DNA from 3 places in the Streptomyces sp. NPDC001787 genome. Region 2 is predicted to be linked to each of the others. Evidence: riboswitches for the same ligand, from Rfam matches in the RefSeq annotation. Region 2 holds a riboswitch; each other region holds the start of a gene.
The links. A riboswitch is a leader RNA that binds a small molecule or an ion and turns the genes downstream of it on or off. The one in region 2 is predicted to bind cyclic di-AMP.

Region 1 (10,007 bases), on a different contig from region 2:
ACCGCGTTCGAGCGGCTGACCGCCCTCGCGTACCCGGAGGGTCACCCGTACCACCACACCCCGATCGGCTCGATGGCCGATCTGGACGCCGCGACCCTCGATGACGCGCGTACGTTCTTCCGCACGTACTACGCCCCGAACAACGCGGTGCTCTCGGTGGTCGGCGACATCGACCCCGAGCAGACGCTGGCCTGGATCGAGAAGTACTTCGGCTCCATCCCCGCCCACGACGGCAAGCAGCCGCCGCGCGACGGCACGCTGCCCGAGGTGATCGGGGAGCAGCTGCGCGAGGTGGTTCAGGAAGAGGTCCCGGCGCGTGCGCTGATGGCGGCCTACCGGCTGCCGCACGACGGCACCCGGGCCTGCGACGCCGCGGATCTGGCGCTGACCGTGCTGGGCGGCGGTGAGTCGTCCCGGCTGCACAACCGTCTGGTCCGCCGCGACCGTACGGCCGTGGCCGCCGGATTCGGGCTGCTGAGGCTCTCCGGAGCGCCCTCGCTGGGCTGGCTGGACGTCAAGACGTCCGGCGGCGTCGAGGTGCCGCAGATCGAGGCGGCGGTGGACGAGGAGCTGGCGCGGTTCGCCGCCGAGGGCCCCACGCCCGAGGAAATGGAACGGGCCCAGGCCCAGTTGGAGCGCGAGTGGCTGGACCGGCTCGGTACGGTCGCCGGCCGCGCCGATGAACTGTGCCGGTACGCCGTCCTGTTCGGCGACCCGCAGCTCGCCCTGACCGCCGTGCAGCGGGTGCTGGACGTCACCGCCGAGGAGGTCCGGGCGGCCGCCGAGGCGGCGCTGCGCCCCGACAACCGGGCGGTGCTGGTCTACGAGCCGCTGGAGCCGGCGGCCGACGAGGCCGACGACGACACCGAAGGCACCGACGCGCCCGAGGGGGCGGACAAGTGAGCGACGCCGCCGCGACTGGAGTAGCCATGGAGTACCACCCGCAGCCCGCCCCCGGCGTGGCCCGGCCCTGGGCGTTTCCCGCCCCCGAGCGCGGTTCCCTGCCCAACGGGCTGACCGTGCTGCGCTGCCACCGCCCCGGCCAGCAGGTCGTCGCCGTGGAGATCTTCCTGGACGCCCCGCTGGACGCCGAGCCCGAGGGGCTCGACGGCGTGGCCACGATCATGTCCCGGGCACTGTCCGAGGGCACGGACAAGCGCAGCGCCGAGGAGTTCGCCGCCGAGCTGGAGCGCTGCGGTGCCACGCTCGACGCGCACGCCGACCACCCCGGCGTCCGGGTCTCCCTGGAGGTTCCCGCCTCCCGGCTGGCCAAGGCGCTGGGCCTGGTCGCCGAAGCGCTGCGGGCCCCGGCCTTCGCCGAGAGCGAGATCGAGCGCCTCGTCGGCAACCGGCTCGACGAGATCCCGCACGAGCAGGCCAACCCCGCGCGGCGCGCCGCCAAGCAGCTCTCCAAGGAGCTGTTCCCGGCGACCGCGCGCATGTCACGCCCACGCCTGGGCACCGAGGAGACGGTGCGGCGGATCGACGCGGCGGCCGTGCGCGGCTTCTACGACGCCCATGTCCGCCCGTCCACCGCGACGGCCGTGATCGTCGGCGATCTCACCGGGGTCGACGTGGACGCGCTGCTCGCCGACACCCTCGGCGACTGGTCCGGAAACGCCGGCCAGTCCCGTCCGGTGCCGCCGATCACCGCAGACGACACCGGCCGTGTCGTCATCGTGGACCGTCCCGGCGCGGTGCAGACACAGCTGCTCATCGGCCGGATCGGCGCCGACCGGCACGACAGCGTCTGGCCGGCCCAGGTGCTCGGCACCTACTGCCTGGGCGGCACCCTCACCTCCCGGCTGGACCGGGTGCTGCGTGAGGAGAAGGGCTACACCTACGGTGTCCGCGCCTTCGGCCAGGTCCTGCGCTCGACGGCTCCGGGCTCGGCCTCCGGGCCGGCGGGCGCCGCGATGCTGGCGATCAGCGGCTCGGTGGACACCGAGTCCACCGGACCGGCGCTGGCGGACCTCTGGACGGTGCTGCGGACCCTGGCGGCCGACGGGCTGACGGATGCCGAGCGCGAGACGGCCGTGCAGAACCTCGTGGGGGTCGCGCCGCTGAAGTTCGAGACCGCGGCGTCGGTCGCGGGCACCCTGGCCGACCAGGTCGAGCAGCACCTCCCGGACGACTTCCAGGCCCACCTCTACGCCCGTCTCGCCGAGACGGGCACGGTGGAGGCGACCGCCGCCGTGGTCAACGCGTTCCCGGTGGACCGCCTGGTGACGATCCTGGTGGGGGACGCGGCGCAGATCGAGGAGCCCGTGAAGGCCCTCGGCATCGGTGAGGTCTCGGTCGTCAGCGGCTGACTCTCCGGGTACGCGGTCAGCGGGCGCTCGATGCTCCCGCTGTCGCATACCGGGGCACAGGGGACCCCGGTGCGACTCGTCGCGCCGGGGTCTTCCCTTTTGCCCCCTTAATTCCCTTTGTCAGGGAAATTGCCCTTCTGTCCTGTGGGATGAGCGACAAAACCCGCTGTCCGTTTGGTGCGGGAAAGTTGTGCCGCTTAGCGTCGGCTCCGCTGTCCGTCATCCGTATGCCGCGCCCGCGGCGCCGGGCAGCCATCGCCGAGTCCCCGTCAGGCGCGAGCCTGGGGAGCCGGGGACCCACGAAGTCCCTGGGGTGAATCGGACGCCCGTGCCCCGTACGAGGCCCAGGTGTCCGTAGGAGACCTTCCTGCTCCGAACCCGTCAGCTAACCCGGTAGGCGAGAAGGAAGGAAAGGATCAGCCCCTCCATGGCGTTCACCCGTGCCACCGGGAAGCACCGTGCCCCGAGCCGCCTGACGCGCAAGCGCGCCCAGGTCGCCGGCGTCGCGGCTCTGGCCACCACCGGCGTCATCGGCGGTATGGCCTCCCCGGCCCTCGCCGCGGACTCCGAGGCCCGCCCCGTCGGCGACACCGGCCTGACCGCGGTCATCGCGATCGACGCCACGCTCGCCCAGCAGATCGACGCCCAGGCGAAGGTCCAGGAGCACCAGGCCGAGGTCGCCGCCGAGGCGAAGGCCAGGGCCCTCGCGGAAGCCGAGGCCAAGGCCGCCGCCAAGGCCAGGGCGAAGGCGGAGGCCGAACGCAAGGCCGAGGCCCGCGCCGAGGAAGCCCGCGAGGACAGGGCGCGCGCCGCCCGCGCCGCCGAACGCGCCCGGCTGAACTCCTTCCACCTCCCGGTCGCCGGCTCGTACATCAGCACCGGCTACCAGTCCAGCGGTTCGCTCTGGTCCTCCGGCAGCCACTCCGGCGTGGACTTCCACGCGGCCTCCGGCTCCTCCGTCGTCGCCGTCGGCGCCGGTACGGTCGTCGAGGCCGGCTGGGGCGGCGCGTACGGCAACAACATCGTGCTCCGGATGACGGACGGCACGTACACCCAGTACGGCCACCTCTCCTCGATCGGCGTCTCCGTCGGCCAGAGCGTCACCTCCGGCCAGCGGATCGGCCTCTCCGGCTCCACCGGCAACTCCACAGGCCCGCACCTGCACTTCGAGGCGCGTACCACGCCCGAGTACGGCTCCGACATGGACCCGGTCGCCTACCTGCGCGCCCACGGCCTCGACGTCTGACCGTCTCCGCACCCCGCGGAAGGCCCCGGCTCCGCCGGGGCCTTCCGCGTTTCCCGGACCGGAGCCGTGGGAGCCGCCGGAGCCGCGGGGTCACCGGACCCTCCGCCGAGGTGCCCGGTGACCGAAAGATATCCCCCGGATTTCCCTGCGCCATCGGAAATTCCGGCCGATTGTCATAGAGTCACGGAACAGGCGTCGGCCGGCCGCGTTCTTCGCGGGGAATATGGCGGAGGTTCGGACATGCGCATTCCCGCGCATTCGGTATGCACGGCAATCCGTGACGACATCGTCTCCGGTGTCTTCGAGCGCGGCAGCCGCCTCACCGAGGAGGTGCTCGCGCGGCGCTACGGAGTCTCCCGGGTCCCGGTCCGCGAGGCGCTGCGCACCCTGGAGTCCGAAGGTTTCGTCGTCACCCGCCGGCACGCCGGCGCGTGTGTGGCCGAGCCCACCGAACAGGAGGCCGCCGACCTGCTGGAGCTCCGGATGCTCCTGGAGCCCCTGGGGGCCGCACGTGCCGCCCAGCGGCGCACCGAGGCCCATCTCAAGGTGCTGCGCGGCCTGGTCAGGCTGGGCCAGGAGCGGGCCCGCAGGGGCGAGGGCGAGGATCTGCGCCCCCTGGGCGGCTGGTTCCACGAGACCCTCGCGCAGGCCTCCGGCAGCCCCGGCCTCATCGCCCTTCTCACCCAGCTGCGCCACAAGACCGCCTGGATGTACGCGGTCGAGCGGCCCGTCCGCCCCGCCGACTCCTGGGCCGAACACGGCGCCATCGTGGACGCCGTGGCGCGCGGCGACGCCGAACGGGCCAGGGCGCTGGCCGCCCAGCACGCCGAGCGGGCCATCTCCGCGCACCGGCCGCGCCGCACCGCCCGCCGGGGAGCCGGCGCTCCGGGCCGGGACCGGGTGAGCGATCCGCAACACGGCGTAAACATCGCGAGTGCCCGGAATTAACAATTACGCCGTATACAAAGCGAAGTAATTCCGCAGGGCTTTGTTTCCGTTGCCCGAATCAGGTCGGGGAGTCATGCCGTGCGGTAATCGCTTGCCGATGGGAATGAAAGAGCCGCGGTTCCCCGTCGGGATACCGCGGCTCGGTCGGGGAAGAAACCCCGGTCTGATCCGTGCGGGAATCAGACCGTCTCGGGCAGCTCCTCAAGACCCTCGGCGACCAGCTTCGCCAGACGGTCCAGGGCGGCCTCCGCGTCGTCCGCGTCGGAAGCGAGCACGATCTCCTCGCCGCCCTGCGCGCCCAGGCCGAGCACGGCGAGCATGGAGGCGGCGTTCACCGGGTTGCCGTCGGCCTTGGCGATCGTCACCGGGATGCCGGAAGCCGTGGCGGCACGGACGAAGATGGAAGCGGGGCGGGCGTGCAGGCCCTCGGCCCAACCGACGTTTACGCGGCGCTCAGCCATGGTTCTGCCCTTCACGAATCAATGGTTGTCTAGACCAGTCTCTCATGCAGTGCGCGGTGCTGTGCCCGACCTCCGTTCCGGCCGCGCCACCGGTCGGCCTCCCCAGACTGCCCCGGCCCCGCCCCCTCCGCGACCGGTGTGCCGGCCGTAGGCTTTGGCCATGCACCCGAAGCCGGAGCAGAGTCCGCATCACGTGTACCCCGACCACTGGGAAGCGGACGTGGTGCTCCGCGACGGTGGCACCGCGCGCATCAGGCCCATCACCACCGACGACGCCGAGCGGCTGGTCAGCTTCTACGAGCAGGTCTCCGACGAGTCGAAGTACTACCGCTTCTTCGCCCCGTACCCGCGTCTCTCCGACAGGGACGTGCACCGCTTCACCCATCACGACTACGTCGACCGGGTGGGCCTCGCCGTCACGATCGGCGGTGAGTTCATCGCGACCGTCCGCTACGACCGGATCAACGAGCAGGGGCGGCCCGCCTCCGCTCCCGCCGACGAGGCCGAGGTCGCCTTCCTCGTCCAGGACGCCCACCAGGGCCGCGGGGTGGCCTCGGCGCTCCTCGAACACATCGCCGCGGTCGCCCGCGAGCGGGGCATCCGCCGCTTCGCCGCCGAGGTGCTTCCCGCCAACAACAAAATGATCAAGGTGTTCCGGGACGCCGGGTACACCCAGCAGCGCAGCTTCGAGGACGGCTCCGTCCACCTCACCCTCGACCTCGAACCCACCGCCGAGTCCCTCGCCGTCCAGCGCGGCCGTGAACAGCGGGCCGAGTCGCGCTCGGTGCAGCGGCTGCTGGCCCCCGGCTCCGTCGCCGTCATCGGCACCGGCCGCACCCCCGGCGGGGTGGGCCGCACCGTCCTGCGCAATCTCCTCCGCTCCGGCTTCACCGGGCGCGCCTACGCGGTCAACAAGGCCTTCGACGACAGCCTGACGACGCTGGACGGCGTCCCCGCGCACCGTTCCGTCGGCGAGATCGGCGAGCGGGTCGACCTGGCCGTCATCGCCGTCCCCGCCCACCGGGTGCCCGAGGCGGTGGCCGACTGCGGCGAGAGGGGCGTCCAGGGGCTCGTCGTGCTCTCCGCCGGATACGCCGAACTGGGCGCCGAGGGCCGTGAGCTCCAGCGCGAACTGGTCCGGCAGGCCCGCTCGTACGGCATGCGCATCATCGGCCCGAACGCGTTCGGCGTCATCAACACCGCCGAGGCCGTCCGGCTGAACGCCTCCCTCGCCCCCGAGTCGCCCGCCCCCGGCCGCATCGGCCTGTTCACGCAGTCCGGAGCCATCGGGATCGCCCTGCTCTCCGGCCTCCACCGGCGCGGCGCGGGGCTCTCCACCTTCATCTCCGCGGGGAACCGGGCCGACGTCTCCGGCAACGACTTCCTCCAGTACTGGTACGAGGACCAGGACACCGATGTCGCCCTGCTCTACCTCGAATCCATCGGCAACCCCCGCAAGTTCACCCGGCTCGCCCGGCGGACCGCGGCCGTGAAACCCGTCGTCGTCGTGAAGGGCGCCCGGCACAGCGGCTCCACACCGCCCGGCCACGCCGTGCCGGTCAGCCGCATCCCCGACGCCACGGTCTCCGCGCTGATGCGGCAGGCGGGCGTCATCCGGGTCGACACGGTGACGGAGATGGTCGACGCGGGCCTGCTCCTGGCCGACCAGCCGCTCCCGGCCGGCCCCCGGGTCGCGATCCTCGGGAACTCCGAGTCCCTCGGCCTGCTCACGTACGACGCCTGCCTCGCCGAGGGGCTGCGCCCGCGCCCGCCCCGGGACCTCACCACGGCGGCGGGCCCGCAGGACTTCCGGGAGGCGCTGGCCGAGGCGCTCGCCGACGGGGCGTGCGACGCGGTGATCGTGACCGCGATCCCCTGGGTCGGGGAGAACGGCGAGGCCGAGACGGGCGACGGCGAGGTCCTGGCCGCGGCCCTGCACCGGGCCGCGGCCGACGGCCCCGCCAAGCCGGTGGCCGTGGTGCATGTGGAGATCGGCGGGCTGGCCGAGGCCCTGGCCGCCGCCACCGGCACGGTGACCCGGCCGCGCACCGGGGCGACGGCCTCCGGCGGCGGCACCGCGCGCCCCGTGAACGGCCCGCCCGCCCCCGGCACGCAGACCGCTCCCGGCGCCACGGCCGGCCCCGGCGCCGCACCGCGCACCCCCGGCGCCACGGCGGCACCGCGTTCGGCGGCCCCCACGCCCTCCACGGCCCCCGCCCCCTCCGCCGCGGCCCCCGTGCCCGCCTCGGGCTCGGCTCCCGGCCGCCCCCGGACCGGCCGCATCCCCGCCTACCCCGCCGCGGAACGAGCCGTACGCGCGCTCGCCGAAGCCGTGAAGTACGCGCAGTGGCGGCGCCAGGCCGCCGTACCCGGAAAGGTGCCCGAGTTCCTCGACGACACCATCGACGAACCCGGCGCCGCCGCACTGATCGGCACACTGCTCGGCCCCGACCCCGACCCGCGCGGCCGGCCGCTCACCCATGACGAGGCCCGCGAACTGCTCGGCCGCTACGGCATCACCGTCCGGCCGACGCTTCCGGCCCGCGACGCGGACTCCGCCGTCGCCGCCGCGGCCCGGCTCGGCTACCCCGTGGCGCTGAAGACGACCGCTCCCCATCTGCGCCATCGTGCCGATCTCGGAGGCGTCCGCCTGGACCTCGCGGGCGAGAGCGCGCTGCGGCGGGCGTACGGCGAGATGACCGACCTGCTCGGCGGGCCCGCCGAACTCCAGCCCGTCGTCCAGGCCATGGCGCCGCGCGGCGTGGACACCGTCGTGCGGGCCTCGATCGACGCCGCCGCCGGGGCAGTCCTCTCCTTCGGCCTGGCGGGCGCGCCCTCCGAACTGCTCGGAGACACCGCCCACCGGCTCGTACCGGCCACCGACCGCGACGCGGCCGAGCTGATCCGGTCCATCCGGGCCGCCCCGGTGCTGTTCGGCTGGCGCGGCTCGGCACCCGTGGACACGGCGGCGCTCGAAGAGCTGCTGCTGCGGGTGTCCCGCCTGGTCGACGACCACCCGGAAGTGGTCTCCGTGGCGCTCGAACCGGTCGTGGTCGCCACCCACGGGCTGACCGTGCTCGGCGCGAGCGTCCGCATCGCCCCGCCCCCCGCCCGTACCGATCTCGGCCCGCGCCGCCTGCCCAGCTACTGACCCGGCGGGCCGCTCGCCCCGGCCCGCCGCCGGCCCCGTCCCGACCCGCCCACAGCGTCCCCGGCAGTCATCGGGCCCCCGTAGGATGGTCCGTATGGCAAAGACCGGTACGACGACCCAGGGGCTGCGCGCGGCGATCGAGCGCAGCGGCTATTACCCGGCCCTCGTGGCCGAGGCGGTGGAGGCCGCCGTCGGCGGAGAGCCGGTCGCTTCGTATCTGGTGCACCAGGAGACCACCTTCGACTCCAACGAGGTGCGCCGTCATGTCACGGTCCTCGTTCTGACGGAGAACCGGTTCATCGTCAGCCACACCGACGAGCAGGCCGCCGACACAAGCTCCCCGACGCCGTACGCCACGACGTCCACCGAGTCGGTCAAGCTCGACCGGATCTCCTCGGTCGTGGTCAGCCGGGTGGTGGCCAACCCGGAGAAGTACGTCCCGGGCACGCTGCCCCGTGAGGTCGTCCTCACGATCGGCTGGGGTGCCGTCTCCCGCATCGACCTGGAGCCCGCCGCCTGCGGCGACCCCAACTGCGAGGCGGACCACGGCTACACCGGCAGTTCCACCGCCGACGATCTGAGCCTGCGGGTCAGCGAGGCCGGTGACGGCCCGGACACCGTCCGCCAGACCCTCGCCTTCGCCCAGTCGCTGTCCGAGGCGACGGCCGCCATCGCGGCGACCGGCCGCTGATGGCACAGCCGGCCTGGCAGGAGCCGGTCCTGCTCCCCGTCGACAGCGCGCCCGTGCCCGAATACGGCAGCGGGTCGCTCGCCGATCTGCTGCCGACCCTGGCCGCCGGACAGGGCGTACCCGGTCTGGTCGCGTCGATCCCGGAGCTGACACCGGCCGACCGCAACTGCGTGTTCCTGATCGACGGCCTCGGCTGGGAGCAGATCAAGGCGCACCCGGACGAGGCACCCTTCCTGCACTCCCTGCTGCCGACCTCCCGCGGTGGCACCGGCCGTCCCCTCACCGCGGGCTTCCCGGCGACCACCGCCACCTCGCTCGCCTCGGTCGGTACGGGGCTGCCGCCCGGTGAGCACGGCCTTCCCGGCTACAGCGCGCGCAACCCCGAGACGGGCGAGCTGATGAACCAGCTCCGCTGGAGGCCGTGGACCGAGCCGAAGGTCTGGCAGCCGTACCCCACCGTCTTCCGGCTCGCCGACGCCGCGGGTGTGCGTACCGCCCAGGTCTCCGCGCCCGCGTTCGAGCACACCCCGCTCACCAAGGTCGCGCTCAGCGGCGGCTCCTTCCTCGGCCGGCTCACCGGCGAGGAGCGGATGGACGTGGCGGCCCAGCGGCTCGCCGCAGGGGACCGCTCGCTCGTCTACACCTACTACAGCGAGCTCGACGGCGCGGGGCACCGGTTCGGTGTCGACTCCGACGCCTGGCGCGGCCAGCTGATGTATGTCGACGGGCTCGCCCGGCGCCTGGCCGAGCAGCTCCCGCCCCGCTCGGCGCTGTACATCACCGCCGACCACGGCATGATCGACATCCCCTTCGACGAACAGTCCCGGATCGATTTCGACGAGGACTGGGAACTGGGCGCCGGAGTCGCCCTGCTCGCAGGCGAAGGCCGGGCCCGCCACGCGTACGCGGTCCCCGGGGCCGAGGCCGACGTGCTGACCGTATGGCGCGAAGTGCTCGGTGAGCAGTTCTGGGTGGCGGGCCGGGACGAGGCGATCGCGGCCGGCTGGTTCGGGCCGCGCGTCGACGAGCGGGTGTACGGCCGCATCGGCGATGTGGTCGCCGCCGCCCACGACGACGTGGTCATCACGGCGTCGGCGAACGAGCCGCACGAGTCCGCGATGGTGGGGATGCACGGCTCGATGACCCCCGTCGAACAGCTCGTCCCGCTCCTCGAAGTACGCTCGTAACCGCGTTTTCC
Region 2 (10,007 bases):
CAACGAGGCCGAGGCCGAGGAGTGGTTCGGCAAGGCCGTCGAGGCCGGACACCACTGTGCCGAGCAGGCGCTCGCCGATCTGCGGGCGGCCCGTGAGGAGGGGCCGGATAACGTCGAGGGGTGAACGCCAGCCCCGCCGAGCCCCCCGCCGACGCCCCCGCGCCCGCGCACTCCGACGCCCCTGAGCCCCCCGCCGACGCCCCCGCGCACTCCGACGCAGCCGAGCCCCCCGCCGACGCCTCCGCGCCCGCCCCCGTCTGCCCGTACGCCCCCGACGCCTCCGACGCCTCCGGAGACGCCGCCCCCGCGCCCGCGCCGCCCGCCCCCGAACTCTTCACCTGGGAGTTCGCCACCGACCCGTACCCCGCCTACGCATGGCTCCGCGAGCACAGCCCCGTGCACCGCACGACGCTGCCCAGCGGGGTCGAGGCCTGGCTCGTGACGCGGTACGCGGACGCCAAGCAGGCTCTCGCCGACTCCCGGCTCTCCAAGAACCCGGCGCACCACGCCGAGCCGGCGCACGCCAAGGGGAAGACGGGCATCCCGGGGGAGCGCAAGGCGGAGCTGATGACGCATCTGCTGAACATCGACCCGCCGGACCACACCCGGCTGCGCCGGCTCGTCTCCAAGGCGTTCACTCCGCGCCGGGTCGCGGAGTTCGCGCCGCGCGTGCAGGAGCTGACGGACCGCCTCATCGACAACTTCATCGAGGAGGGGAAGGCCGACCTCATCCATGACTTCGCCTTCCCGCTCCCCATCTACGCCATCTGCGATCTGCTGGGCGTTCCGCGTGAGGACCAGGACGACTTCCGGGACTGGGCGGGCATGATGATCCGCCACGGCGGCGGGCCGCGCGGCGGGGTGGCCCGGTCGGTCAAGAAGATGCGCGGCTATCTCGCGGAACTGATCCACCGGAAGCGGGAGGGCCTGGGGGCCGGGGGCGAGGACGACGACCTGATCTCGGGACTGATCCGGGCGAGCGACCACGGAGAGCACCTCACCGAGAACGAGGCCGCCGCGATGGCCTTCATCCTTCTCTTCGCCGGATTCGAGACCACGGTCAACCTCATCGGGAACGGCACGTACGCCCTGCTGCGCCACCCGGAACAGCGGGCGCTCCTCGATCGCGCGCTCGACGCGGGGGACACGGAGCTGCTGGCCACGGGCGTCGAGGAACTGCTGCGGTACGACGGGCCGGTGGAGCTGGCCACCTGGCGCTTCGCGACCGGGGCGCTGACGCTCGGGGGGCAGGACATCGCCGCGGGCGAACCCGTGCTCGTCGTGCTCGCCGCGGCCGACCGGGACCCGGAACGGTTCGAGGACCCGGACACGCTCGACCTCGCACGGCGTGACAATCAGCACCTCGGTTATGGGCACGGCATCCACTACTGCCTGGGAGCACCGCTCGCCCGGCTGGAGGGGCAGGCCGCGATCGCGACGCTGCTGAGACGCCTTCCGGAGCTGCGACTTGCGGGAGAACCGACCGATTTGCGGTGGCGTGGAGGTCTCATCATGCGTGGACTGCGCACGCTGCCGGTGGAGTTCGAGCCGGGGCGGCGGCGCGACGGAAGTGACGCTGCGTCAACTCTGTGACTTTCACGTGATCTGCGCTGCATCGACTTGTGACACACGTTCGAGTCCCGCTAGGTTCACCGTTCAACGCCTCGAACGGGGCGTCACGTGATTCGCCGGTCACCTCAGTACCCACCAGTCAGTCGCACGGAAGGCAAATCCCATGGGCTCCGCGAACGGCAGACACCGCCGCCCTCGCCAGGCACCCGCCATCGTCGTCGCCGCGGGCGTGACGGGATCGGCCATCGCGATCCCGCTGCTCGGCGCGGCCGGTGCGCACGCCGCCGAGGCCTCGACCTGGGACCGGGTCGCGGAGTGCGAGAGCGGCGGCATGTGGAGCGCCGACCTCGGCAACGGCTTCTACGGCGGGCTCCAGTTCTCGCAGGACACCTGGTCCGCGTACGGCGGCACGGCGTTCGCGCCCCGGGCCGACCTCGCCAGCCGCTCGCAGCAGATCGCCGTGGCGGAGAAGGTCCTGGGCGACCGGGGCCCGAAGGCCTGGCCCAGTTGCGCGGTGATCTCCGGACTCGCGACGGACAGCTCGCTGCCGGGCGTCGACCCCGGGGCCGCCCCCTCCGCCGGCCCTTCGGACGCGGCGCCGGCGGACGGAGCGTCGGACGGCGGGACGGACGGGACGGCGGACGAAGCCGGCGGCAATGGCGCGCCGGCCGGGAACGACGCCTCCGGCGAGGCGGCCGACCCCTCGTCGAGCCCTTCCGCGCCGCCCGCGAGCGCTTCCCCGAAGGCGTCCGCACCCGGGGGCTCCGCGGCACCTGACGCCCCGAAGGGCGCGGACGGCACCGGCGGCAAGCACCGCGGTACGCCGGCCCCCGAGGAGAGCCGGGCCGCGGACCGGGACGGCGGGCGCGAGTCCGGCCGGCATGCCTCGCGCGGCGAGGGCGAGGCGCGCGAGGGCGGTACGGCACCCGTCGGCGGCGACTACACCGTCCGGCCGGGCGACAGTCTCTGGGCGATTGCTGACGCACAGAAACTCCCCGGCGGATGGACCGCGCTGTACGAGGCGAACAAGGATGCCGTCGGCGTGGACCCGGACCTGATCCTGCCCGGCCAGAGCCTTGACCTGGGCCCGGGAACGGCCCCCTCCGGCGATGTCGAAGGCGCCACCGCCAACTGATCCAATTCGGGAAAACGCCCCGAAATCCGGGGCAGTTCAGAGGCCTATGTCCACTTATGCGTAAGTGAGACATGGGTCTCTTTGCTTCAACTGGCGTGTCTGGTCCGCCGGGTCCGCCCACATCGCCCCCGACCTGCGGAAACGTTCCCCCGCTGATGGCAAGTAAGGCCTGATTGGCCGGTATGTCCATCTTTGAATGTGGGGGTTGCCTGTGTTTACGGTCGGAACCGCTCGCACCGCGGGCCCCGTCGACCGTCACGCCGAATCCTGCCGTCGGTCGAAGGGAACAGACGCGTAAAGCGCCGTAGGCAGGAGCGGGGGACCCAGGTAAGCGCCGGGCCCGGTCGACTCGTCCCGTACGAGAGCGATCAGGACCGGCTTGGGGTGGAGTCGCGTGCTAGGACACGCGGCCGGGCAACTCACTTGGCCCGAACCCGACAGCTCACCTCGTAGGCGTCGGTGAGGAGAAGTTCCATGCTGCGTAACAGCAAGGGCAAGCACCGCCGCCCGTCCAAGGCCGTCCGTGTCGCCACGCTCGCCGGTGTCGCCGGTGCCGCCGTCGCCGTCCCGCTGATGGGCGCGACCGGCGCCTCCGCCGCCTCCGTCTCCACCTGGGACGCCGTCGCCCAGTGCGAGTCCGGTGGCAACTGGTCCATCAACACCGGCAACGGCTACTACGGCGGTCTGCAGTTCTCGCAGTCCAGCTGGGCGGCCGCCGGCGGTACGCAGTACGCCGCCCGTGCCGACCTGGCCACCAAGGCCCAGCAGATCGCCACCGCCGAGAAGCTCCTCGACATGCAGGGCCCCGGTGCCTGGGCCTGCGCCGGTGCCGGCGGGCTGACCAACGACGGTGTGGACCCGGGTGTCGACACCGGCTCCGGCCAGGCCGAGCAGGAGCAGGCGCAGCCGAAGCAGCAGGCCCAGCCGAAGCAGCAGGAGCGCCAGGCCGAGCAGCCCGCCTCCCGCGGCGAGCAGCGCACCGCCCCGGCCGCGCCCAAGGCCGAGTCCGCCAAGACCGTGACGACCCCGACCGGTCAGAAGGTCCAGAAGGGCGACGGCGAGTACAAGGTGAAGTCCGGCGACACCCTCAGCAAGATCGCTGAGAAGGAAGGCGTCAAGGGCGGCTGGCAGAAGGTCTTCAAGCTCAACGGCGACATCATCCAGGACGCCGACCTGATCTTCCCGGGCCAGCAGCTCCACCTGAAGTAGTCCCGCCCGGCCCGGAGCGCCCCCGCTCCGGCCGGAGCGGCTCACGGCTTCTCCTCCCTCCCGAGGGGGACGTCCGGCGGCATCTCCCTCGGCTCCGCCCCCGGCCCGGCGCGCTCACCCCCGTGCGCGCCGGGCCGGGGTGTTTTGACTGTGCGGCCGGCTCCGTGCGTTCAACTTCTGTAGTTACCGGTCAGTAAATTTCTTGACCTTTCTCCCGTTATGCGGGCCCTTGGGTCCTTTTTCGTCCCAGGAGACGGGCGGTCGGCCGCCCGACGGGGCCGAGCCGGTTAGGCTCGTGTCGCAAGGCCACAGTGACCCTGCACAACCAGCGTCATATCCCAGAAGGAGATGCCTCGTGCCGTCCATCGACGTCGTCGTAGCCAGGGAAATCCTCGACTCCCGGGGCAACCCCACGGTCGAGGTCGAGGTTGGCCTCGACGACGGCAGCACGGGACGTGCTGCTGTTCCGTCCGGCGCCTCCACCGGTGCGTTCGAGGCCATTGAGCTTCGCGACGGTGACCCCAACCGCTACCAGGGCAAGGGCGTCGAGAAGGCCGTCCTCGCCGTCATCGAGCAGATCGGCCCGGAGCTCGTCGGTTACGACGCCACCGAGCAGCGCCTCATCGACCAGGCGATGTTCGACCTGGACGCGACCGAGAACAAGGCCTCGCTCGGCGCCAACGCCATCCTCGGTGTCTCGCTGGCCGTCGCCCACGCCGCGTCCGAGGCGTCCGACCTGCCGCTCTTCCGCTACCTCGGCGGCCCGAACGCGCACCTGCTGCCCGTTCCGATGATGAACATCCTGAACGGCGGCTCGCACGCCGACTCCAACGTGGACATCCAGGAGTTCATGATCGCCCCGATCGGCGCGGAGTCCTTCTCCGAGGCCCTGCGCTGGGGCGCGGAGGTCTACCACACCCTGAAGAAGGTCCTGAAGACCAAGGGCCTGTCCACCGGACTCGGCGACGAGGGCGGCTTCGCCCCGAACCTGGAGTCCAACCGCGCCGCCCTGGACCTCATCGTCGAGGCCATCAAGGAGGCCGGTTACGTCCCCGGCCGCGACATCGCGCTCGCGCTCGACGTCGCCGCGTCCGAGTTCTACAAGGACGGCAGCTACGAGTTCGAGGGCAAGTCCCGCTCGGCCGCCGAGATGACCGAGTACTACGAGGAGCTCGTCTCCGCGTACCCGCTGGTCTCCATCGAGGACCCGCTGTACGAGGACGACTGGGCCGGCTGGAAGGTCATCACCGACAAGCTCGGCGCCAAGGTGCAGATCGTCGGCGACGACCTCTTCGTCACCAACCCGGAGCGTCTGGCCCGCGGCATCGAGGAGGGCTCCGCCAACGCCCTGCTCGTCAAGGTCAACCAGATCGGTTCGCTGACCGAGACCCTGGACGCCGTCGAGCTGGCCCAGCGCAACGGCTTCAAGTGCATGATGTCGCACCGTTCCGGTGAGACCGAGGACGTCACCATCGCCGACCTCGCCGTCGCCGTGAACTGCGGCCAGATCAAGACCGGCGCCCCGGCCCGCTCGGACCGTGTCGCCAAGTACAACCAGCTGCTGCGCATCGAGGAGATCCTCGACGACGCCGCGGTGTACGCGGGCCGCTCGGCGTTCCCGCGCTTCAAGGGCTGACATCCCGGCACCCGGGGGCCGGTCACCGGCCCTTCGGTGGTTCGGTGCACCAGCCTCCGTCCGTCCCCGCACTCGGTCCCGTACCGTGTGCGGGGACGGACGTGCGTAATGGGGAGGCGGGAGACATGGCCGGGAAGGACCGCGACCGGTTCTCCACCGCGACCAGGCTGCGACTGCTCGGCGAGCAGACCGCGGCCCGCGTCTACCGTTCCCAGAACCGCCGGCAGGCCCGCCGCTCCCGGCTCACCGGCCGGGCCGCCTTCCTGGCCCTGGTCGTCTGTTCCCTGGTCGTCGCGCTCGCGTACCCCATGCGGCAGTACGTCTCCCAGCGCGACGACATCGCCGACCAGGAGCGGCTCTCCCAGGAGGCCGGCCGGCGCACCGAGGAGCTGCGCGACGAGAAGGCGCGGCTCCAGGACGACGCGTACATCATGCGGCTGGCCCGGGAACACCTCCATTACGTACTCCCCGGGGAGACCGGCTACACCGTGGCCGACCCCGACGCGGCCGAGGACCGCCGCGGAGAGCCGGGAGCGGCGGACCGCCCCTGGCACTCGAACCTCTGGGACGGCGTGGACAGCGCCGACCGCGACTGACCCGCACCCCTGAGCAGCACCGTCGAGCAGAGCCTTCAAGCAGCGTCTTGTCGAGCAGAACCTTCGAGCAGAACCAAGGCAGGCATGGAAACGCCCCCTCCGCAGACCGAGTCCACCAAGCCCACCGACGCGGACATCGCCGCGTTCGAGCAGCAGCTCGGCCGCCCGCCGCGCGGTCTGCGGGCCATCGCGCACCGGTGCCCGTGCGGCAATCCGGACGTGGTCGAGACGCAGCCCCGTCTGGAGGACGGCACGCCGTTCCCGACGACGTACTACCTCACCTGTCCGCGTGCGGCGTCGGCGATCGGGACGCTGGAGGCCAACGGGGTCATGAAGGAGATGACCGAGCGTCTCGGGTCGGACCCCGAGCTGGCGGCGGCCTACCGCCGGGCGCACGAGGACTACATCGCCCGCCGTGACGCCATCGAGGTCCTGGAGGGCTTCCCCAGCGCGGGCGGCATGCCGGACCGGGTGAAGTGCCTGCACGTCCTGGTCGGCCACTCGCTGGCCGCGGGCCCCGGGGTGAACCCGCTGGGCGACGAGGCGATCGCGATGCTGCCCGAGTGGTGGGCGAAGGGCGCGTGCGTCACACCGTGCGAGGCGTCCGGGGCGGACGGCGCCGACGGGGGGACGGGCCGGTGACCCGGGTCGCCGCCGTCGACTGCGGTACGAACTCCATCCGTCTGCTCGTCGCCGACGCGGACCCCGCCACCGGCGAGATCGTCGAGCTCGACCGGCGGATGCAGATCGTCCGCCTCGGCCAGGGCGTCGACCGGACCGGCAGGCTCGCCCCGGACGCGCTGGAACGCACCTTCGCGGCCTGCCGCGAGTACGCGGCGGTGATCAAGGAGCTCGGCGCCGAACGCGTCCGCTTCGTCGCCACCTCCGCCTCGCGCGACGCCGAGAACAGCGACGAGTTCGTCACCGGTGTCCTGGACATCCTGGGCGTCGAGCCGGAGGTGATCAGCGGGGACCAGGAGGCGGAGCTCTCCTTCACCGGCGCCACGAAGGAACTGGTCGGCGGCGACCACTTCGCCAAGCCCTATCTCGTGGTGGACATCGGCGGCGGCTCCACGGAGTTCGTCCTCGGGGACGACGAGGTCCGCGCGGCCCGTTCCGTGGACATCGGCTGCGTCCGGATGACGGAGCGCCACCTCGTGCACGAGGGCGCCGTCGTCGACCCGCCCACGCTCGGCCGGATCGCCGCGATCCGCGCGGACATCGGCGCGGCCCTGGACCTCGCGGAGGAGACCGTGCCGCTCGGCGGGGCCGCCACGCTCGTCGGCCTGGCCGGCACGGTCACCACGGTGGCGGCGATCGCCCTGGGGCTCACGGAGTACGACTCCGCCGCGATCCACCACTCCCGGATCCCGTTCGAGCGGGTCGAGGAGATCACCGGACGCCTGCTCGCCTCGACGCACGAGGAGCGCGCCGCGATTCCCGCGATGCACCCGGGCCGGGTCGATGTGATCACCGCCGGAGCGCTCGTCCTGCTCGCCGTGATGAAGCGGACCGGCGCCCGGGAGGTCGTCGTCAGCGAGCACGACATCCTGGACGGCATCGCGTGGTCGGCCGCGTCCGGCCGCTGAGCCCGGCGCCCGCCCCGTACACCTGCTCACGCCCTCCCGCGCGGTCTGCTCATACGCATTCCCGTCTGCACCTTTGAGCCGCGAAGGGGTCCCCGGAAGCCCTTCCGGGGACCCCTTCGGGGGTGCGCCGCGACCAAGTTCGTGAACTTCTTCACAAGGAATTCGGCCCTGTTGGACGCAGTTCGGCGCCCAAGGGGCCGTGCAGGTGGTCCGCGGTGCCCCGCGGTGGGTGTGCGGGCATGTTCCGGGGGTGTTGCGCGCGGATGAATCAGGGCCCTGGTTACCCCTGTGCGGACGGTCAAGGGCCAGCTCACAAGCGGTGAACAACGTTCGCCGCCGACGTGTGGTTCCCCTGTGAAGCCATGACCTCGGTCACGCGGGCGGCGAAGTGTAGCAGAGGTGACTCCGAACCTTGTGAAGGGGCTCACGAGCCCCCCCTGTGAGGGGGGTGGATACTCGATGGCATGAGCACCACGGAGCGTCCCAGGATCCTCGTTGTAGGCGGTGGGTACGTAGGCCTGTACGCAGCTCGACGCATTCTCAAGAAGATGCGCTACGGAGAGGCGACCGTCACGGTCGTCGACCCGCGCTCGTACATGACGTACCAGCCCTTCCTCCCCGAAGCTGCTGCCGGCAGCATCTCGCCTCGGCATGTCGTCGTCCCGCTGCGACGCGTGCTGCCCAAGGCCGAGGTTCTCACCGGTCGCGTCACGACCATTGACCAGGACCGCAAGGTCGCCACGGTCGCGCCGCTCGTCGGCGAGGCCTACGAGCTGCCATTCGACTACCTGGTCATCGCGATGGGCGCGGTCTCCCGTACCTTCCCGATCCCCGGCCTCGCCGAGCAGGGCATCGGAATGAAGGGCATCGAGGAGTCCATCGGCCTGCGCAACCACGTCCTGGAGCAGCTGGACAAGGCCGACTCCACGACCGATGAGGACGTCCGCCGCAAGGCGCTGACGTTCGTCTTCGTGGGCGGCGGTTTCGCCGGTGCGGAGACCATCGGCGAGGTCGAGGACATGGCCCGCGACGCGGCGAAGTACTACACGAACGTGAAGCGCGAGGACATGCGCTTCATCCTCGTCGACGCCGCGGACAAGATCCTTCCCGAGGTCGGCCCGAAGCTGGGCGCCTACGGCAAGGAGCACCTGGAGAGCCGCGGTGTGGAGATCTACCTCTCCACCTCCATGGACTCCTGCGTGGACGGCCGTGTCGTGCTGAAGAACGGCCTTGAGGTCGACTCCAGCACCATCGTGTGGACGGCCGGTGTGAAGCCGAACCCGGCGCTGGCCCGCTTCGGTCTGCCGCTCGGCCCGCGCGGCCACGTGGACACCTCCGAGAAGCTCCAGGTGCAGGGCACCGACTACATCTGGGCCGCCGGCGACAACGCACAGGTTCCGGACCTGGTCGGCCGCAAGGCCGGCAACCCGAACGCCTGGTGCCCGCCCAACGCCCAGCACGCGCTGCGTCAGGCCAAGGTCCTCGGCGACAACGTCATCTCCGGCATGCGGGGCTTCCCGCAGAAGGAGTACAGCCACGCCAACAAGGGTGCGGTCGCCGGTCTCGGCCTGCACAAGGGCGTCGCGATGATCGTCATGGGCAAGGTGAAGATCAAGCTCAAGGGCCGTCTCGCCTGGTACATGCACCGCGGCTACCACGGCATGGCGATGCCGACCTGGAACCGGAAGATCCGGATCTTCGCCGACTGGACCCTGGCGATGTTCCTCAAGCGCGAGGTCGTCTCCCTCGGTGCGATGGAGACGCCGCGCGAGGAGTTCTACGAGGCGGCCAAGCCGGCTCCGGCCCCGGCCGCCGCCAAGGCCGAGGGCGAGAAGGCCAAGGCCTCCTAGTGCCCTTCCCGGCAGGTTCCGCCCCGTAGCGGGCGGACACCGCCGGGCGCGGCACCGGCTCCACCGGTTCCGGTCCGCCGGACCCTCTCGCACGATGCCCGAAGGGGCCGTCCGCCATCCGTGGTGCGGACGGCCCCTTCGGCATGTCCGGACGCCGTCCCGGGGCCTGGGCCGGTGACGGTCCTGACACGTGTATATGCGTGCTGCGTACACGCGCTTTGCCGATCCGTTGCCCTGTAGCGGGATGGCCCGCGCTCCGGAGACAGTTGACGCAGGTGTATCTCGTCGCGGCACCGAGGTGTCGTGAGGGGGTCAAGGGCATGGTTATGCGAATTTTGGCATGTTTGGGAAACACCACCACGGAGGTGTGCGCCATGGCAGACGCCGCATCGCGGCTGACCGCTCTCGCCGAAGAGTTGC
Region 3 (10,007 bases), on a different contig from region 2:
CTATGCAATGTCCACCTGGTCCGCCGTGGCCCGTGACAACAGCGAAATAGCCAGGTCAGAGGCGTTCGCGGGCTCCCGGGCGCTCTCGTCGGTGAGAGATGTGTGAGACGAGTGGGACGGAGAGTTTCCTGGTCGCACCGAATCCCGGCAGGTCTCAGCGGGGACCGGCGCCCCACATGACGCGATCGAGGCGGCGCGGACATCCTGTGCCGCGAGGTCTCGCGGCCGAGACCGAAGGCATCGGCGGACGGCCTGCCGAGACCGGCACACCACGCGCACAGCCCCGGTCCGGTCCGGTTCCAGAAGCTGCGCGTCCCGCCCCCGCCGCCTTCACGGCGTGTGCCCTGTTCTCCCGAGGCTGCCGCGAAGCGGGAGGCAGGCAACTCTCCGCCATCACAGCACGCCCAGCCACGGAGTGTGGGGCGCGGTCCGGGGGTATCGCCGCCCTCCGGGTCGGCGAAGTCGGCGTGGGCGTGCCCGACACGGACATGATCAGGGAGTCACAAGCCGCAGGTAGAGGTCTTCGGAGAGCTCGACCTCGGTGACGGGCGGCTTCCGTCGGCCGAAGTCCGCGCCGTGTGCGGTCGCGAGCAGTTGCAGGTGGGTCTCCGCCCGGTGCACGTAGGAGGGGTCGAAGGCGGTGGGGTCGATCGCCACGACGAACAGACCCAGACGAGGGGACTGCGCCCCGGAGTCGAAGGGTGCGGCGTCGAGCGAGAACGATCCACCGGCCATCGCGGCCAGCATCTCGATCATGATCGCGATGTTGGCACCTTTGACACCGCCGAACGGCAGCAGGGCGCCGCCCAGGGCCGCGCCCGCGTCACCGGTCGGGTTGCCGTCGGCATCGAGCGCCCACCCGTCGGGGATCGCCTCACCGCGCAGCGCGGCATCGCGGATCGTCACCCAGGCGGTCGCACTCGTAGCCTGATCGAACATCCGCGGACCCGACGGGTGCGGCAACGCGAACGAGAGCGGATTGGTGCCCGTGATCGGCTCCCTCGCCCCATAGGCGGCCATGAGCGCGGGCGAGTTCGCGCACGCCAGCGCGATGAGCCCCTCCTCGGCCACCCGTGACGCGTAATGACCGAGCTCTCCCGCACTGTAGGAGTCGTACACGGCTAGTACGGCGACGCCACAGGCCCTGGCACGCTCGACCAGTTCCGCGAAAGCGTGAGCGAAGGCGAGCTGAGCGGTGCCGCGGTCGGCATCGACGGTGACGACCGCGGCACGCCCCCCGGAAACCTGAGGCTGGGCGTCACGGTTCAGCCGGCCTCCCCGGAACGCATCGAGGTAGTCGATCAGATGCGCCACCCCCACCTCGCGCCTGCCTCGCCGTTCGGCAGCCACCGTCGCGGAAGCCAGCACCGCCGCTGTCTCCGCGGCCCCGCCCGCGACCCGGACAGCAGATTCGCACAGCGATTCGAGAGCGTCGATCGACACTCTGCGGGAAGAACGAGGCGATGTCATGTCCATCAGGCTATCGAGGCCAGGTGCCGCCCCTGCGGGCACTTCAGCGTCTGCGGAATGTGCGCCGTACGGGCAGCGAGAGCCGCTGAAACCGCGGTTCACGGGATGGCCGACGAGTTCGACGAACTCGGTACCGGCCACGAGTGCCATGAACTACGCGACCGGGTCGGCACCGAGGTCTCGGTCGTCCCGGTCTCGGCGCCGTGGAGTTGGGCCAACCGGTGCTGCCGCACGGCCGGCAGCACCGTCTCACCTGCGCGGCTACGGATTCACTGAAGCCGAGCCGGAACCAGTACGCGTATTCACAGCCATGCTCGTGAATCCCGCGCGGGCACCATGCGGCGATGCCGCCAGATCCGGACCGTCACGGTCGAGTCATCTGCACTTCGGACACTTCGAGCAATCCATCGAGTTCGACCTTCCCCCTGGTCTGGTCCGGGCTCACCACGAGACCGTCCCGGCGCACGATTTCCAGGAGCCGTTCGGCCAGGGGCAGAACCATATGACGGCCCCAGCACCGTTCGCTCACATGGCCGAAGGGCAGATAGCCGGGATGGTTGTCTCCATCCAGCTCGTCCCAGCGGTCGGGGTGGAAATCGTCGGGCTCCTCCCAGAGCCCGGGGTCACGATGGCTCAGCAGGGGAAGCAGCAGGACATCGTCCTTCGGGCCGATCCGTGCGTCCACGTCCGAGAACTCCGGGGAAGCCACTCGCAAGATATTCCACGACGGGGGAAGCAGCCGGAGTGCCTCAAGGAGGATATTCCGATTCGATACGTCGTCGCTGAACGGAGCTCCGAGCCACAGGGCGCTGGTGACGAGCGCGGAGACGGTGAAACACACCGGTGCCGCCACTCGCCGGTACAGGTACATGGCATAGCGTCGGTCACTGTAGTTCTTGGAATCGACAACGAGAGCCGCGAGTTTTGACAGCGGTACGTCCGGACCGGGCCTGCGCAACAAAGCGGCACCGGAGGCGACGGCCGACCAGGTCAGTTTCGGGGTCAACTCCAGTCGGCGGTCGACCAGAACCCGGAATCGCCGGCTTTCGTCTCCGAAAACGAGATCCCGCAGGTAGACGTGCGCCACATGCGGCCACCGGCCGGTCAGGTCGACCGCGCCGTCGAGGGGACGCTGCAACGCGGTTCGTACGTCCGAGCCCACGGCTTGCATAAAGGTGGACGCATCGGCACGGCTGACAAGCCGCTTCTGGACGGGTTTGAAGGTAGGCCTCTCCTCCGCGTTGGCCGGCCTGCTTCGCAGCAGGCCATCCATCAGATCGGCACCGGACACGCCGATCGTGTCGGGCTCCAGACGGAACAGCGACTCATCGCGATAACGGCTCAACAGCTCGTCGAGCCTGGGCGCGAACTCAATGACCCGACCGCTCCCGCCGGCGCGGAGCATAGACATGGGTGAACTCCGTGGGTAGGCGGCTCGCGTCGACAAGAATTCCTGACCGACGCGAGCCCGGCATGGAAACTAACTGATTAGATCCAGCCGTACCAGGCGTAAGCCTTGAGGCTCTTCTCCGGGCGGAACTTGTTGACGAGGCGAACGAGCTTCATGAAAACCTCCATGCGTGATGAACGAGACGCTTGTCCGACGACAGGAGATATGAATACCGGACGGAATTCCCGGTATTCATTTCAACTGCCGTGGGAAGTTAAGACCTGCTAGATGTATATGTCAAGTGACTCACATCACTGCCTGAATTGACTCATTCACGTTTCGAGTTCACAGATATTCACATCTCGGCAAATCGCACCGAATTCATCGATTGGCGCACAAATACGGACACTCCCGGGGGGCGGATGACCTCGAATGCGGTGGTTCGACCACGCCGGCCCGACAGGCGCACCTCCTGCGGGACGAGCACGCCGCTCCCGGCAACCGCGCCTCGGCGAACTCCGCGAACAGCCCCGGCAGGAGGGCGGGCGCCGCGGCGATGAGCCCCACCCGCGCCCGCGCGTCCTCCTGAACCGCCCGGAACAACACGTCCGCTTCCACACCCCCACCATCACCTTCTGTACGTCCTGTACATTTCTTACGGACGCGGCCGCAGGCACTCCAGGGACCACGTGCCCGGGAGCGGCGTGCCCGCAGAACAGCGACCCACCGAGAAAAACCGCGCAGATCCCAGGAGAGGCATCGCCATGATCCGACCTGCCGCCCGTTACGTCCTGCCGGAGTTCACCGAGCGCACCGCGACCGGGACCCGGACCCTGGACCCCTACTCCAAGCTGCTGTCCGAGCGGATCGTCTTTCTCGGCACCCCGGTCGACGACACCGCGGCCACCGACCTGATCGCGCAGTTCATGTATCTGGAGCACGCCGAACCGGACCGGCCCATCTCGCTCTACATCAACTCCCCCGGCGGCGAGTTCAACGCCATGGCCGCGATCTACGACACCATGCAGTACCTGGCGTGCGACGTGGAGACGTTCTGCCTCGGCCAGGCTTTCTCCAGCGCCGCCGTGCTGCTGGCGGCGGGCGCACCGGGCCGCCGACATGCCCTGCCCGGCGCCCGGGTAGTCATCCGGCAGCCGACGCTTGACGAACCGGTCCGGGGCCAGCCGTCCGATCTCGAAATCGAAGCACGCGAGCTGATGCGGGTGCGCGAGATGCTCGCGGCCATGCTGGCCCGCCACACGGGCCGGTCCACGGAGCGGATCACCGCCGACATCGAGCGCGACACCATCCTCGACGCCCGGGCCGCCCTGGCGTACGGGCTCGTGGACCACGTCATGGAGAACCGCGGCCCGTCCCGGCCGCCGCACCCCCCGAGGTGAACCGACCATGCTTCCACCGGAGTATCCGCCGCTCCCCGCGCTGACCCGCGCCGAGGGGGAGTTCATCGACCGTTACCTGGAAGTTCTCGACCAACTGGGCCGGATCAACCCGGCCCGCGGCAGTGACACCTATGGCGCGCTCCGGGCCGCACAGGCCCTGGCCTCCCGGGCTACGGCGCTGCGCGACGCCCTGGCGCTGATGCACGAACGGGGTGAGGCGCAGATCCACGCGTCGACGCTGGCGCGGGCCATGCGCCTGCTCGACGGGGAACGCCGCGCCGGCCGGGTCACCATGCCCCCGCCACCGGTGGGCTGACCCCGTCCCAGGCCCGCCACCGGGCCGGGGATTCCGCCCGTCCGCTCTCCCGGCACCGGCTCCGGCTCCGTACCCGGCACCTCATCCGCCACCGGCTCCCGGCTCCCGCTCACGGGGAGCCGGGACTTCGCCACGCCCGGTCCGGCCTGGCCACGCCTCACCAAGCCTCGCCCCGCCACACCTCATGCGCCCTTCCGCGCCCCGCCGCACCTCTCCGCGCCCGCCCCGCGACACGCCCGGCAAGGAGATCAGATTTCCTCCCTCGTTCGGCGTAGGCGGTCCCCCTCGCGAGGGACAGCCCAACTTGCGCTCAGCGCGTGGACAGTACTCGGAATCTGACGTTCCGTCGCTGGTACGAGACTGGTCGCGCAGCCCGGCCGAGGGCGGAAATCGGGCTCGTCCACCCGAACGGATCAGTCGTGACGACTCTCACAAATCGCTGTTTCAGCTCGGAAATCCGGCACTCCGTGAGTCAAGATCCCTGGGACGACAAGCCCCCGCCACCGCGGCGGGGCGGTCCGGGCGGACGCCGAGTCCTGCCGCTGCCCGGATGACTGGTCGACAGAAGTGGATCGGCAGGAGTGGAGGACCCGAGCACAACGGGTCGGCCGGGCAACCGGTCGCCCCTCGGGGTGAAGCCGCCAAGTGCGGCCGGGCAACTTCGCCAGCCCGAACCCGACAGGTCATCCTTCACAGGCGGCTGACGAAGGGTTGCGCATGACTGCGCAGGTACATGTCCCGTCTCTGCTCACCCGGGCCGGTACGGCCTCGGTCCTCACCTTGGCCGTCGGCTCCGCCATGCTGGCGCCGGGGCTGGTCAACGAGGCCGAGGCCGCCACGCACTCGACGAAGGCGCTCACGATCGCCGCGTCGAAGAAGGGATCGCCCTACAAGTACGGAGCATCCGGTCCGCGCCGGTTCGACTGCTCGGGGCTGACTCTCTACTCCTTCAAGAAGGCCGGCAAGAAACTCCCGCGCACGGCCCAGCAGCAGTACAACAAGACCCACCACATCTCGAAGTCGAAGCGGAAGAAGGGCGATCTGGTCTTCTTCCACTCCGGCCGCAGCGTCTACCACGTGGGCATCTACGCGGGCAAGGGGAAGATCTGGCACTCCCCGAAGACCGGGGCGGTGGTCCGGCTGGAGAAGATCTGGTCGAACAGCGTGTGGTACGGACGGGTCCGCTGACCTACGGCCGGACCCGCTTCAGCGCAGCAGCGGTCCGGTCACCAGCACGAGTCCCAGTGCGGTGAGCGCCGCGCCGCTGCCGCCCTCGATCGCACGGGCGGTGCGCGGCCGGCGCAGCCACCGCCCCAGCCGGTCCACCAGCAGGGCCACGGCCGGGAACCAGACGAGCGCCAGCGCCACGACGACGGCCGCGAGCAGCAGGGTCCTGGGCAGCGGCGGCTGCCCCTCGGGCACGAACTGGGGCAGCAGGCTGAGAAAGAGCACCGGCGCCTTGGGGTTCAGCGCGTTGGTCAGAAAGCCCTGTCGCAGGGAGCGTCCCAGCTCCTTCCGCGCGGGACCGGCCTCCGGTTGCGCCGGCCGGTCCGGCTCGGCGGGCCGCCGTCTCAACGCCGACAGGGCGCCGATGCCGAGCCAGAGCACATACGCGCCGCCCAGGAGCTGGACGGTGCGGAACAGTACGGGCAGGGTCACCAGCACTGCGGCCAGGCCCGCCACGGCCAGCGCGGTGTGCACCAGCAGTCCCCCGGCGACGCCCAGCGCGGTGGCGACCCCGGAACTGCGCGAGGCGAGTGCGTTGCGTACGACGACGGTGAAATCGGCGCCGGGCAGCGCGACCATCCCCGCGGCGACTCCCGTGAAGGCGAGCAGTTGTGCGTCCATGGTTACACCCTGGACCGGAAGAGCCTTTAGCGTGTACTTGCAATCTTCTGGGTCTGCCAAAAGGAACGCTTAATGTACGACCCGACACGGCTGGCGGCGCTGGTGGCGGTCGCCGAGGCCGGATCGATCACGCGTGCGGCGGCGCGTCTGGGCTACACCGCGCCCGCGCTCTCCCAGCAGCTGGCCAAGCTGGAGCGCGAGGCCGGTGCGGCGCTCCTGGTCCGTCATCATCGCGGGGCACGGCTGACGGCGGCCGGTGAGCTGCTGGCGGGCCGGGCCAGAAGAGTCCTGGACGAGCTGGACCAGGCGCGGCACGAGCTGGCCCGGCTGGCCGGGCTCTCCGGAGGCCGGCTGCGGGTCGGCACGTTCACCACGGCCGGAATCCATCTGCTGCCGCCGGTCCTGAGCGCGTTCCGGCGCGCACATCCGGATGTGGAGCTCGCCGTGACCGACTACGAGCCGCCCGGGGGAGTCACCGCCGTGGCTGCCGGCGAGGTCGATCTCGCCCTGACCCATGCGTACGAACCCGCGTCCGCGAGTCCCCCGCCCATGGGCGTCGTCGTCGAGCCTCTGCTGGTCGAGGAACTGGTCCTCGTCACCGCGGTCGGCCACCGGCTCGCCGAGGGGACGGGCCGGCTGCCGGTCGCCGAGCTGGCGGGACGGCCGCTGATCAGCAGCGCGCCCACGCATCCGCCCCGGCGCGGGGTGGAGCGCGCCCTGGCCGAGGCCGGCGCCACCCCGGCCGTGGTGTGCGAGTCCCCCGGCTACGCCCTGGTGTGCGCGCTGGTCAGCGCCGGGCTCGGGGTGGCCGTGGTTCCGGAGATGGTCGCCGCGATGTCCCCGACCCCGCTGGCCGTGCGGCGGCTGGATCCGGCGGCCTTCCGCCGGACGATCTCCGTCGTGCACCGGGGCGACCGGGCGACCTCCGCCGCGTCGACCCTGCTGGCACTGATGCGCAGCGGATTCGGACGGGGCGCGGCGCCGAGGTAGGACCGACCGGGACGCCGGGGCCCTGCCCGGACGCCGGGGCCGTGCCCGCGAGCGGTGGACCCCGGCGCGCCCGCTCCCCCGTCAGACCTGACCCGGAACCGTCCAGGGCAGGGCGATCCAGACCGTCTTGCCTCCCTCGGGGGTGGGAGTGACGGTGAGCTGTCCCCCGTACTCCTTGGCCAGGGCCCGGATGATCACCATGCCGCGTCCGTTGTCCTGCTGGACGGCGGCCGGCAGCCGCTGGGGCCAGCGGGGGTGACTGTCCGTCACACCGAGCCGCAGCTCCTCCTCCCGGTCCAGCCGGAGGTCCACGGTGAAGGTGGGGGACAGCCCGAACGTGTGCTGTACGGCGTTGGTGGCAAGCTCCGAAACGATCAGCCGGATGGTGTCGGCGATCTCGGTGTCGTCGGCCAGCCCCCATTCGGCCAGTATCCGGGCGACATACCTGCGGGCCGAGGAGACCGAGACCGGATCACTCGGCAGGGTGACGGTTGCTTCTTGATGATCTGCCATGGCGACGCCGTCCCTTTCCCGCCCCGGCCGACCCGCGATCGGCCGGGATTGTGCTTCGCGCCAGATTGCCACTGATGCTGCCCTCTGTAACGACGATCGGCCAAGATATGCATATATCTGTCGCTCAAAGCGGTGAACTCTGCCCCGGCGGCGCTCGAACGCGCGGCACACTGACCTCTCTGCGGGCCGGTCCCCGTGCGGGCCCGGCTCTCCCTGCACAGCGGAAGGAGGCCGGCATGCTGCACGGTCCCGTGGTACGCCGACGCAAGCTCGGAGAGGAGTTACGCGGCCTGCGCCACGCGTCCGGGCTGACGAGCCGGGACGCGGCGCGGCTGCTCGGCTGGCACCAGTCGAAGGTGAGCCGTATCGAGACGGGTGCCAGTGGTGTCAGCCCCGCCGACGTGACCCGGCTGCTGGACGCGTACGGCGTGCGCGACGCCCAGTTGCGCGCGCTGCTGGAGGTGCTCGCGGGTTCGGCGGGCGGCGGCGGAACAGGCTGGTGGCACGCGTACCGCGGGCTGATCCCTCCCCAGTACCGCGACTTCATCAGCCTGGAGTCCCAGGCGAGGACCGCGCGGACGCTGGAGACCTCGGTGGTGCCGGGACTTCTCCAGACCGCCGACTACGCCCGCGCGGTGACCCGGTCCTCATTGGACGGCCTGCCGGCCGGACAGCTGGATTCCCTGGTGGAGGTACGGCTGACCCGGCAGGGCGTCCTGCGGGCGAACCCGCCGCTGCGACTGACGGCCGTACTCGACGAGGCCGTACTGCGGCGCGAGGTGGGCGGCCCCGAGGTGATGAGGGACCAGTTGTGCCATCTGACCAAGGTGGGTCAACTGCCCCACGTGCAAATTCAGTTACTGCCGTTCACGGTCGGGGGGTACATCGGCCTGACCGGCCCTTTCGTAATTTTCTCCTTTCCGAACATTTCTGATCTGGATGTGGTCGTTCTTGACCACTTGACGAGTAGCCTCTATCTGGAGCGGAAAGAAGACCTTGAGGCGTACAGCTCGGCCTTCCGCACCTTGCAGGCTCACGCGCTGTCGCCGGAGCGTTCGTTGGATCTCATCGCCGCGATCAGCCGCGGCGGCCAGGGGGACTCCGGCTGACCGGCCGTGCTCCCCGCGCACCTTCCGACTGCCCGAGGGAGCATCATGTCCGACCGCCTCGCACAGCCCGCGTTACGGTGGCGCCGCAGCAGCCGCAGCACCGGAATGAACAACTGTGTGGAGACCGCGCCGCTCGACGGCGAACACCTCGCCGTACGGGACTCCAAGGACCTGGACCGGATCCCGCTGCGGATCTCCGCGACGGCGTGGACCTCGTTCGTGACAGGGCTGCACGACCGGCCGGTCAGCTGACCGGAGCGGTCCGGGTCCCGGGAGCGGTGCGTACGACGGTGGCCACCGCGTCCGCGATCTGCTCCCGGGTCAGGTCGGCCCGCGCGGTCAGCCGCAGGCGGGAGATTCCGTCCGGCACCGACGGCGGACGGAAGCACCCCACCACGATCCCGGCCGCGCGGCAGTCGGCCGCCCAGCGCACGGCCGCGTCCGCGGAGGGCGCGCGCAGGGAAACCACGGCGGCGTCGGGCCGGACGGCGGTCAGCCCGGCCGAGGTCAGCCGTTCGTACAGGGTGAGGGCGACCTCGCGGGCCCGGTCCGCGCGCCGCGGTTCACGGCGCAGCAGCCGCAGCGCGCCCAGGGCGCCGCCCGCCGCGGCGGGGGCCAGTCCGGTGTCGAAGATGAACGTCCGGGCCGTGTTGACCAGATGATCGATGACGCGGGCCGGGCCGAGGACCGCGCCGCCCTGGCTGCCCAGGGACTTGGAGAGGGTGAGTGTGGCCACGATGCCCTCGCCGCCCGCGAGTCCGGCGGCGGCGAGCGCGCCGCGCCCCCCGTCCCCGAGCACCCCCAGACCGTGCGCGTCGTCGACCAGCAGTGCGGCGCCCTCGGCCCGGCATGCCTCGGCCAGCGCGGGCAGCGGGGCCGCGTCGCCGTCGACCGAGAAGACCGAGTCGGTCACGGCGAGCGCCCGACCGCCGTGCGCGTGCAGCGCCTTGCCCACCGCCTCGGGGTCCGCG

Region 1: linked by a shared signal. The riboswitch ahead of ABT170_RS22360 (M23 family metallopeptidase) and the one ahead of ABT170_RS16890 (transglycosylase family protein) in region 2 are both predicted to bind cyclic di-AMP.
Region 3: linked by a shared signal. The riboswitch ahead of ABT170_RS24810 (C40 family peptidase) and the one ahead of ABT170_RS16890 (transglycosylase family protein) in region 2 are both predicted to bind cyclic di-AMP.

The regions. Positions count from the first base shown of each region.
Region 1 is NZ_JBEOZE010000016.1:80,854-90,860, reverse strand. It holds gene ABT170_RS22370 (M16 family metallopeptidase) at 1-903, shown strand, start outside; gene ABT170_RS22365 (M16 family metallopeptidase) at 930-2,312, shown strand; cyclic di-AMP (ydaO/yuaA leader) riboswitch at 2,559-2,726, shown strand; gene ABT170_RS22360 (M23 family metallopeptidase) at 2,740-3,558, shown strand; gene ABT170_RS22355 (GntR family transcriptional regulator) at 3,799-4,506, shown strand; gene ABT170_RS22350 (HPr family phosphocarrier protein) at 4,686-4,967, opposite strand; gene ABT170_RS22345 (bifunctional acetate--CoA ligase family protein/GNAT family N-acetyltransferase) at 5,128-8,118, shown strand; gene ABT170_RS22340 (DUF5998 family protein) at 8,213-8,809, shown strand; gene ABT170_RS22335 (alkaline phosphatase family protein) at 8,809-9,996, shown strand.
Region 2 is NZ_JBEOZE010000010.1:178,858-188,864, forward strand. It holds gene ABT170_RS16875 (tetratricopeptide repeat protein) at 1-124, shown strand, start outside; gene ABT170_RS16880 (cytochrome P450 family protein) at 121-1,593, shown strand; gene ABT170_RS16885 (transglycosylase family protein) at 1,736-2,707, shown strand; cyclic di-AMP (ydaO/yuaA leader) riboswitch at 2,998-3,178, shown strand; gene ABT170_RS16890 (transglycosylase family protein) at 3,182-3,916, shown strand; gene eno (phosphopyruvate hydratase) at 4,272-5,552, shown strand; gene ABT170_RS16900 (FtsB family cell division protein) at 5,678-6,148, shown strand; gene ABT170_RS16905 (DUF501 domain-containing protein) at 6,233-6,790, shown strand; gene ABT170_RS16910 (Ppx/GppA phosphatase family protein) at 6,787-7,737, shown strand; gene ABT170_RS16915 (NAD(P)/FAD-dependent oxidoreductase) at 8,202-9,587, shown strand; gene ABT170_RS16920 (class I SAM-dependent methyltransferase) at 9,962-10,007, shown strand, end outside.
Region 3 is NZ_JBEOZE010000019.1:118,115-128,121, forward strand. It holds gene ABT170_RS24785 (Ldh family oxidoreductase) at 493-1,611, opposite strand; gene ABT170_RS24790 (cytochrome P450) at 1,835-2,881, opposite strand; gene ABT170_RS24795 (tryptorubin family RiPP precursor) at 2,959-3,048, opposite strand; gene ABT170_RS24800 (ATP-dependent Clp protease proteolytic subunit) at 3,625-4,260, shown strand; gene ABT170_RS24805 (hypothetical protein) at 4,268-4,576, shown strand; cyclic di-AMP (ydaO/yuaA leader) riboswitch at 5,126-5,290, shown strand; gene ABT170_RS24810 (C40 family peptidase) at 5,294-5,764, shown strand; gene ABT170_RS24815 (LysE family translocator) at 5,783-6,424, opposite strand; gene ABT170_RS24820 (LysR family transcriptional regulator) at 6,497-7,414, shown strand; gene ABT170_RS24825 (ATP-binding protein) at 7,496-7,927, opposite strand; gene ABT170_RS24830 (helix-turn-helix domain-containing protein) at 8,164-9,036, shown strand; gene ABT170_RS24835 (DUF397 domain-containing protein) at 9,082-9,288, shown strand; gene ABT170_RS24840 (aminotransferase class I/II-fold pyridoxal phosphate-dependent enzyme) at 9,281-10,007, opposite strand, start outside.